2 regions of the Streptomyces sp. NPDC002623 genome follow, and region 1 is predicted to be linked to the other one. Evidence: riboswitches for the same ligand, from Rfam matches in the RefSeq annotation. Region 1 holds a riboswitch; the other holds the start of a gene.

Region 1 (4,181 bases):
AATCCTAGTGAACAGGTAGGGAAGGTAGAGCCAATGGGGCGACGGAAGCCGATCAGCGGCCGAGCGAGCCGCACGGCGTGGTCCTCGCCCCTTCTCACCTCCCGCCGTCACATCGACCTGCAGCGCGTCTGCAGCGCGATCAGCTCCCAGGGCTGAGCCGGGCCCGTCCCCGCGCCGAACCGCACCGGCGGTGTCCCCCGGACACGGCCGCACCCGGCGCGCACGGACGAGGTCCACACCTCCCTGTTCGACGTCGTATCCGCCGCCGCGCGCACCGTCGCTGCGCGCCCCGCCCCGGGGAGAGTCATGTCCGTCACACCACTGGCCGCCGCCCACCCGTCCGCCCGGCCCGCACCCGTCTTCCGGGGCCGGATCGGCCGCGACGCGCGCAGCGGCCACTACGCCGTGCCGCGCCGCTACCGCCTCCACCTGGCCGCGGCCGACCCCGACTGTCTGCGCATCGCCGTCACCCACAGCCTCCTCGGCCTGGAGAAGGCCTGTCCGGTCACCTTCCTGCCCGCCGTCCCGGACAGCCCCGACGGCGGCCACAGCGCGCTGCGCCCGCTGTACGACGCCAGCGCGCACCGGTACCGCGGACCGGCCCTCGCGCCGGTGCTCAGCGACGACTGGTCCGGGCGCATCGTCAGCAGCCACGGCCCCGACATCGCCCGCGACCTCGCCCGCAGGTTCGGCGGCGGTCGGGCCACGCTGTACCCGTGCGGCGCCGAGTCGCAGATCGAGGCCGTCGAGCGGATGTGCGCACAGGGCATCGAGGCGGCCGCCCAGCGCGCCGGAGCGGTCGACGCCGGGGAGGCCGAGCGCGCCGCCGCCCTCGAGACGCTGCTCGACACGCTCGGCGTGCTGGAGCGCGGCCTCGGTGTGCACACCCATCTGATCAGCGATCAGATCACCGCAGCCGACGTTGAGTTGTGGGTCGCCCTGGTCCAACTCGACACCGTGCACCGCTACCACCTGGACGCGGCCGCCGTGCACCGCATCGCCGACCACCCCGCCCTGTGGGCCTACGCCCGCCGGCTGGCCGCCCACCCGGCCTTCAGCGCCCACCTCGACCTGGACGCCATCGCCCGCCGTCACCACGCCCGTTGCCAGGGCCTGGAGGCCGCCGGCGCCGCTGTCCAGATCCTGGACTGGGAGACCCATGCAGCGGACGGTTCGGCGGTCCGACCGCAGGTCAACCGGCCCTGACCCGGTCCATCCACTGGACCGCCGTTGACATTCGTTCGGGCAACTGTCTTACTTACGGCCCAGAACGGTCATGAGCGTCAGCGACAAGCCCTGGCTAGCTGACCGGCAACCCTCGCTCCGCGGTGGGGTGCCCCAGGTGACGACCGGACCGACGTTTCGGTAATGACGTATCGGTAAGCGCGAGGGCCCCTCAGGGGCCGGAACAGTGACGGTGACGGACATGTACGCAGCTCTTCGGACGGCGCCCCGCCGCCCCCGGGGCTGCGTACGGCCGTACCTCGACATCCTCGTCGCCAACCGCGCCGTCGACCTCCTGCGTGTGAACAGCGCACTGTGTACCGCACCGGGCCGTGCCCGCTGTCGGGGCTGAACGAACCCCTCGCACCGCAGCCCCGCCGCCGCGTTCCTGACGAACACCGCCCGAGCGGTGTGCCGTTGTCCGCCCCACCCCGGTCTCCTGTACGCATCCGTGCGCCATGCCCTGTTCGCGCCCCCGGAGCGGCCCCCGCCGCCCCGCCGAAGCGCGTCCGGCCACGCACGGCTGCCGTGACCCGGGGTGTCCGACTTCCGCCGGAGCCCCTCATGAGTGAACCCCCAGGTGCCGTGACCCTCGCCGAGGCCGCACCCGCCGTCGACGTCCCGCCGGCGAAGCTCACCGCCCAGCGCGTCCAGCCGCTGCGCAAGCCCGGACGCTGGATCGCCACCGCCGTGGTCCTGGTCCTGGTGGCGCAGTTCACGCACGGACTGATCTCCAACCCCTTCTACCAGTGGGACCGCTTCGGCTACTGGTTCCTGCGGCCGGTCATCCTCGACGGACTGCTGATCACCCTGGAAGTGGCCGCCTACAGCGCGGTGCTGGGCCTCCTCGGCGGCATCCTGCTCGCCCTCGCCCGGCTCTCCAGGAGCCCGGTGCTGCGCGCGGTCAGCTGGACGTACGTATGGGCGCTGCGCTCCATCCCGCTGATCGTGGTGCTGCTCTTCCTCTACAACTTCAGCGCCCTGTACCAGACCCTGAGCGTGGGGGTTCCCTTCGGCCCGGCGTTCTTCCGCTTCGACGAGTCCCGGCTGGCCACCGACATGGTGATCGCCGTCGTCGGCCTCAGCCTCAACGAGGCGGCCTACGCCGCCGAAGTGGTCCGCGGCGGCATCCTCTCCGTCGACCAGGGCCAGCACGAGGCGGCCGCCGCGCTCGGCCTGCCCAAGCGCTACCAGTTCTGGAAGATCGTCTTCCCGCAGGCCCTGCGGTCGATCACGCCGAACTACGTCAACCAGCTGATCGGCCTGGTCAAGTCCACCTCGCTGGTCTTCTATGTGTCGCTGCTCGACCTGTTCGGCACCGCGCAGACCATGGGGGCCACGTACCCCGGCGACATCGTGCCGCTGCTGCTGGTCGTCACCGTCTGGTACCTGATCCTGACCAGCCTCGTCTCCGTCGTCCAGTTCTACGTCGAGCGGTACTACGCCCGGGGCGCCACGCGTTCCCTGCCGCCGACGCCGTTGCAGAAACTGCGGACCGGTCTCACCGACCTGCGGGCCCGCATCCGCCGGGAGGCCGCCGTATGACCACCGAGACCGTGCAGAGCGCCGCCATCGCCGCGGTCGTGCCCGCCGCCGTCGAGGTGCACGACGTGCACAAGTGGTACGGCGCCCACCGCGTCCTGGACGGGGTGAGTCTGACCGTGCGGCCCGGCGAGGTCACCGTGATCCTCGGCCCGTCCGGCTCCGGCAAGTCCACCCTGCTGCGGGTCATCAACCACCTGGAGAAGCCCGAGATCGGCTACGTCAGCGTCAACGGCGAGCTGATCGGCGTCCGCCGGCACGGCGACCGGCTGCGCGAGCTGAGCGAACGGGCCATCCTGACCCAGCGGGGCCGGATCGGCTTCGTCTTCCAGAACTTCAACCTCTTCCCGCACCTGACCGTGCTGGACAACGTCGCCGCCGCCCCCGTTGCCACCGGGCGACTCGCCAAGCCCGCCGCCCTGGAACTGGCCCGCGAACTCCTGGACCGGGTGGGCCTCGCCGACAAGGCCGGCGCCTACCCCCGGCAGCTGTCCGGCGGCCAGCAACAGCGCGTCGCCATCGCCCGCGCCCTCGCGCTGCGCCCCGGCGTCATCCTCTTCGACGAACCCACCTCCGCGCTCGACCCCGAGCTCGTCGGCGAGGTCCTCGCCGTCATCAAGGACCTGGCGACCAGCGGCACCACGCTCGTCATCGTCACCCACGAGGTCGGATTCGCCCGCGAGGTCGCCGACCGGGTCGTCTTCATCGACGAAGGAAAGATCGTCGAACAGGGCCCGCCCGGCGAGGTCCTCGACCGACCGCAGCACGAGCGGACGCGGGACTTCCTCAGCAAGGTGCTCTGACACCGACGCGCCCCACGACTTCCCCCCACGCCACGCCCTCACGCCACACCCTCACCACCCTCTGAGTCACAAAGGACGGCCATGTCTGCCCACTTCACCCGACGCAGCCTGATTCGCGGCATCACCGCGGCGACCGCGGTCGCCACCCTCGCCACCGGGCTCGCCGCCTGCGGTGGTGACAGCGAGGCCGCCACCACGACCGACAGCTCCGCCGGCAGTGTGACCGTCGGCCGGGTGTCCAACGGCGCCGCCAAGGAGACCGCCCTGAAGGTCTCCGAGGTCAAGTCCATCAGCGCCGAACTGCCCGACGCCATCAAGAAGAGCGGCAAGCTGAACATCGGCATCGGCGCCCTGCCCTCCGGCTTCGCCCCGCTGGCGTACGTCGGCGACGACCAGAAGACCCTCACCGGGGCCGAGCCCGACCTCGGCCGTCTGGTGGCCGCGGTCCTCGGCCTCGAGCCGGAGACGAAGAACTTCACCTGGGAGAACCTCTTCGTCGGCATCGACAGCGGCAAGGTCGACGTCGGCTTCTCGAACATCACCGACACCGAGGAGCGCAAGAAGAAGTACGAGTTCGCCTCCTACCGCCAGGACAACCTCGGCTGGGAGGTC
Region 2 (4,181 bases), on a different contig from region 1:
CGGGGACGACATAGGCGTTCCGCACGAGCAACTCCTGGGCCTGGACCACCAGTTGCTTCCGCTCGGCGGTGTCGGCCGTCGCCGCCTGCTCGCTCAGCGCGGTGTCCAGGGGGCCGGCGGACAGCTGGTAGAAGTTGGCCAGACGGGTGGAGAACGAGCTGCGCAGGATGTCCGGGTCGGCGCGGGTCACATTGCCCCACACCACATCGAAGTCACCGGACTGCAGCGTCGGCGCGAACTGGGTGACCGGCAGCTGCTTGAGCACCACACCGATGCCGACGGCCTTGAGCTGCTGCTGGATCAGCTCCAGCGAGGGCTGATTCGTGGCCGCGTTGGGGAACCACGAGACGGTCAGGCTGAGCTTCTTGCCGTCCTTCACCCGGATGCCGTCGCCGCCGGTCTTCCAACCCGCCGAGTCCAGCAGGGACTTGGCCTTCGCCGCGTCCAGGGTCAGCTCCGCGCCGAGGTCGGAGTAGTCGGGGGTGGTGTGCGCCAGGATGCTGGTCGCGGGCTCGGTACCGGTCGGGAACACGGTGTCCACGACCTGCTGCCGGTCGACGGCGTACGAGATCGCCTGCCGTACCCTGACGTCCTTCAGCGCCGGCCGGGAGTTGTTCAGCCCCAGGTTGAACACCACCCCGGGATTGGCCCGTTGCTGAAGGTCCACCTGGCCGCCGCTCTTCAGCGCCGACTCGTTGGACCTGCCGACGCCGCTGATCGCGTCCACCTGCCCGGACTGGAGGCTCCCGGTGCGCACACCCGCCTCCGGCACCACCTTGAACACCAGCTTGTCCAGGTACGCCTCGCCCTTCTTGGTCCACAGCGCGGAACCCCACGCGTACCCGGCGCGCCTGGCCAGGGCGATCGACTGGTTCTGCACGTAGTCCTTCAACACGAACGACCCGGAACCGACCACGCCCTGACTGCACTTGTCCTGCGGGCTCTTCCGCACGCTCGCCGACGACTCGATGCCCAGCGAATGCGTCGCCGTCGCCTGGAGGAACTGCGCGTTGGGCTGCTTGAACGTGACCCGGACCGTGAGCGGATCGACCACGGTCGTGCTGTCCACGCCGCTCAGATACCCCTGTGCCAGCGTGCCCAGGGCGCCGAGCTTCGGCACCGCGTCGAAGTTGTCCTTGACCACCTGGGCGGTCAGCGCCGACCCGTCGCTGAAGGTGACGCCCGATCTCAGATGGAAGGTGAAGGTCGTGGCGTCCGCGCTGATGTCCCAGCTCTTCGCGAGCCAGGGCACGATCTTGCCGGTCTTGGGGTCCTGGTCGGTCAGGGAGTCCACGATCTGGCGCAGCGAGTAGATCGTGTCGTTGCTGCCCACCTGCTGGGGGTCGACGCAGCCGGCGTCCGACCCGACGGCGAAGGTCAGCGTGCCGCCGGAGCGGGCCTGGCCGCCGCCGCTGCTCGAACTGCCGTCGCCGCCCGCCGAGCAGGCGCTCAGCAGCACGCCGCTCGTCACGAGCACCGCGAGGGCCGCCCACCGGGTGGGCCGGGAATCCGTACGCGCTATCACGGAATGGTTCTCCTACTCCGAAGCCGTCGCGCACGTGCCCGTTCAGAACGTCCGGGCAGGGCGACGCAGGGGAAGTCGACTGCGAGGGGAAAGAGGAAGGAAAGGGGAGGAAGGGAGGGAGGCGTGGGATCGCCGGAGCCGCCGACGGCGGACGTCGGCCGCGGAGGTGACGTCCGGTCAGCCGCTGCACACGGGCGTGCGGAGACGAGCCGTCGGGAGGCGCTGGGGAGGGGCTACAGGGAGGTGCTACACAGACAGCCGGCGAAGCGCTGGAGATCGATGTGGCGCCGGCGCGAGAGTCCGGAGAACGCCGCCGCGGCGGCGAGAGAGGCACTCAGACTGCAGTCGATCCGCACGGTGGTCCTCCCCTCTCAGGCCCCGGTGCCGGGGCCGCGCGCTTGCAGGGTCGTCGACCCCGCCGGGCTTTCACCTGGAGCACCCCACCGCGGAGGAGGGTTGCCGGTCAGCAAGCCAGGGCTTGACGCTGACACTCAATGCCACTCGCGATCGTACGGATCACTTCCTTGACCCGTCAATATCGCAATATCGTCGTCCAAATGCCGGACGTCGGCATCGGACGGCATGGACAGGCCGCTGACCTGCGGCGACGCCGGACACCGGGCGGCCACCCGGCGTGGACGCGGCCTGTGATCCATCGTGAACGGGAGTGCCGGTGCGGCGTCCCGATGAGTTTGCCGACGCCCACAGGTCTACCTACCGACCGGGACGACCAACTCATCAGGAGTAGCCATGGGCCTCATCGACATCGAGCTGTTCGCGACCCTCGACCTCGTCGGGCAGTCGCCCGGCGGCCCCGACGAGGACCCCGCGGGGTTCCCGTTCGGCGGCTGGCAGGCGCCCCTGCTGGACGAGGTCGCCGGGGCGCAGATCGGCGCCGCTTACGAAGGCACGGACGCCCTCCTGCTCGGCCGGCGGACGTACGACATCTTCGCCGCCTACTGGCCGCACCAGAAGGGCGGCGAGGACAACGAGATCGCCACGCTCTTCAACAGCGTCCCGAAGTACGTGGCCTCCCGCGGCAGGCCCGACCTCTCATGGGCCGGGTCCACGCAACTCGGCCCGGACCTGGCCGGCGCGGTGCGCGAGATCCGTGACCGGCACAAGCACATCAAGGTCGTCGGGAGCCTGAACCTGGTACAGACCCTCCTGCGCGAGAAGCTCTTCGACCGTCTCGACCTCTGGGTGCACCCGATCGTGCTCGGCGTCGGGAAGAAGGTGTTCGACGGTGGCGCGGTGCCCACGAACATCACGCTCCTCGAACCGCCGGCGGCAAGTCCGAAGGGCACCGTGTACCTGCGCTACGGGCTCTCCGAAGGCACGCCCCGCACAGGGGACATGAGCGCACCCGATCGCGGACTCGGGCAGGACGACTGAAGCCGCCCCGCGCCGGGCGGGTCCGGGGCCCGCACACCGCATGCGTCGTTCACAACTCCGTCCCATAACCTCGTCCATGGAGACGTCGGATGCCACGTGCATCCACTCCTGGGAGGCGATGGTGCTCGGAAAGGACATGCGGCTGCTCGTGGGCGCCGCGATCGTGGCCTGCGTGGTGCTCGTCGGCTCCAGGGCGCCGAGCGGCGCGCCCCGAGCCGGGGCGCCGCCCGTCGACGCCGTCCGGGACGTCGTGCCGAACCGGGTCATGACGTGGAACATCTGCAACCCCTGCGAGGAGAGCAACGCCGACCGGGCGGCGGACATCGCCACGTACGCGCCCCAGGTGATCGGCCTGCAAGAAGCGTGCGTGCGTGACGTCGAGCGGATCCGGGACTACCTGAAGGACCGCTACGGGCTGGTCTACCACGTCGAGTACGGGACGGTTCTGCAGAACTGGGGCCGCTGTGGGGGAGCGCCGTGGAGTCCGGGGGGCTACGGCCAGGCGCTCCTCTCGGCGGCGCCGATGACGGACCCGGTCACGGTCGAATACCCCGACGGCGGATCCGAGGACCGTGGGTACATGGCAGTCACCACCCGTGTGGACGGCCGCTCCGTCCGGGTCTTCAACACGCACCTCGCCGAACGGCGTCAGGAGTCGGTCCGAGCGGGCCAGGTCGGCGTACTCGCCGCGGCCGTCGCCCGGCACGACCGCGCGATCGTTCTCGGCGACTTCAACGCCGTGCCGGACGCTTCCGAGCTCACCGGGATGTGGGAGCTGGCCGCGGACACGGACCCGAAGTGTCATCCCCCGACCACCGGAACCTGCGAGCCGACCACCGACTGGCAGAGCAAGTTCGACTACGTCTTCCTGCGAGGCGTCGTCGCGCTCGAGCACGGTGTGCACCCGACCGAGCACTCGGACCACAACCTGCTGCACACCGACCTGGACCTCGCCCAGAGCGTGGGCAAGGGCGTCGAACCGCGAGCGGCGGAGTAATGACCGGTCGGTAACCTGCTGGGCATGACTACTGCTGCCCTCGAGCCGCGCGCCGGTCGACGTTGTAACCACCCCCTCAACTCCCTGCACGCGACGCACTACTTCGCGCCCGAACTGGGACGGGAGCTGGGTGCTCTCGGGATCACCCATCCCCAGGCCGTGAACTTCGCCGCGCGGGCGGCCGCGCTGGGGGCGGTCGGGGCCGGCGCGGTGACGGCGACTTTCTACAACTACCAGCACGACCTCGTGGCCCGGCACGTGCCC

What was found. Region 1 has a riboswitch for S-adenosylmethionine ahead of ACWD4O_RS34160 (amino acid ABC transporter permease). Riboswitches for the same ligand answer to the same signal wherever they lie in the genome.
Region 2: linked by a shared signal. The riboswitch ahead of ACWD4O_RS37550 (putative leader peptide) and the one ahead of ACWD4O_RS34160 (amino acid ABC transporter permease) in region 1 are both predicted to bind S-adenosylmethionine.

Annotation. Positions count from the first base shown of each region.
Region 1 covers NZ_JBSFWB010000024.1:4,245-8,425, reverse strand. Annotated here, with positions in the region: gene ACWD4O_RS34165 (glutathione S-transferase C-terminal domain-containing protein) at 307-1,206, shown strand; SAM riboswitch class IV at 1,273-1,392, shown strand; gene ACWD4O_RS34160 (amino acid ABC transporter permease) at 1,789-2,769, shown strand; gene ACWD4O_RS34155 (amino acid ABC transporter ATP-binding protein) at 2,766-3,569, shown strand; gene ACWD4O_RS34150 (ABC transporter substrate-binding protein) at 3,651-4,181, shown strand, end outside.
Region 2 covers NZ_JBSFWB010000030.1:53,010-57,190, reverse strand. Annotated here, with positions in the region: gene ACWD4O_RS37555 (ABC transporter substrate-binding protein) at 1-1,525, opposite strand, end outside; gene ACWD4O_RS37550 (putative leader peptide) at 1,759-1,881, opposite strand; SAM riboswitch class IV at 1,915-2,024, opposite strand; gene ACWD4O_RS37545 (dihydrofolate reductase family protein) at 2,276-2,920, shown strand; gene ACWD4O_RS37540 (endonuclease/exonuclease/phosphatase family protein) at 2,997-3,917, shown strand; gene ACWD4O_RS37535 (SCO6745 family protein) at 3,942-4,181, shown strand, end outside.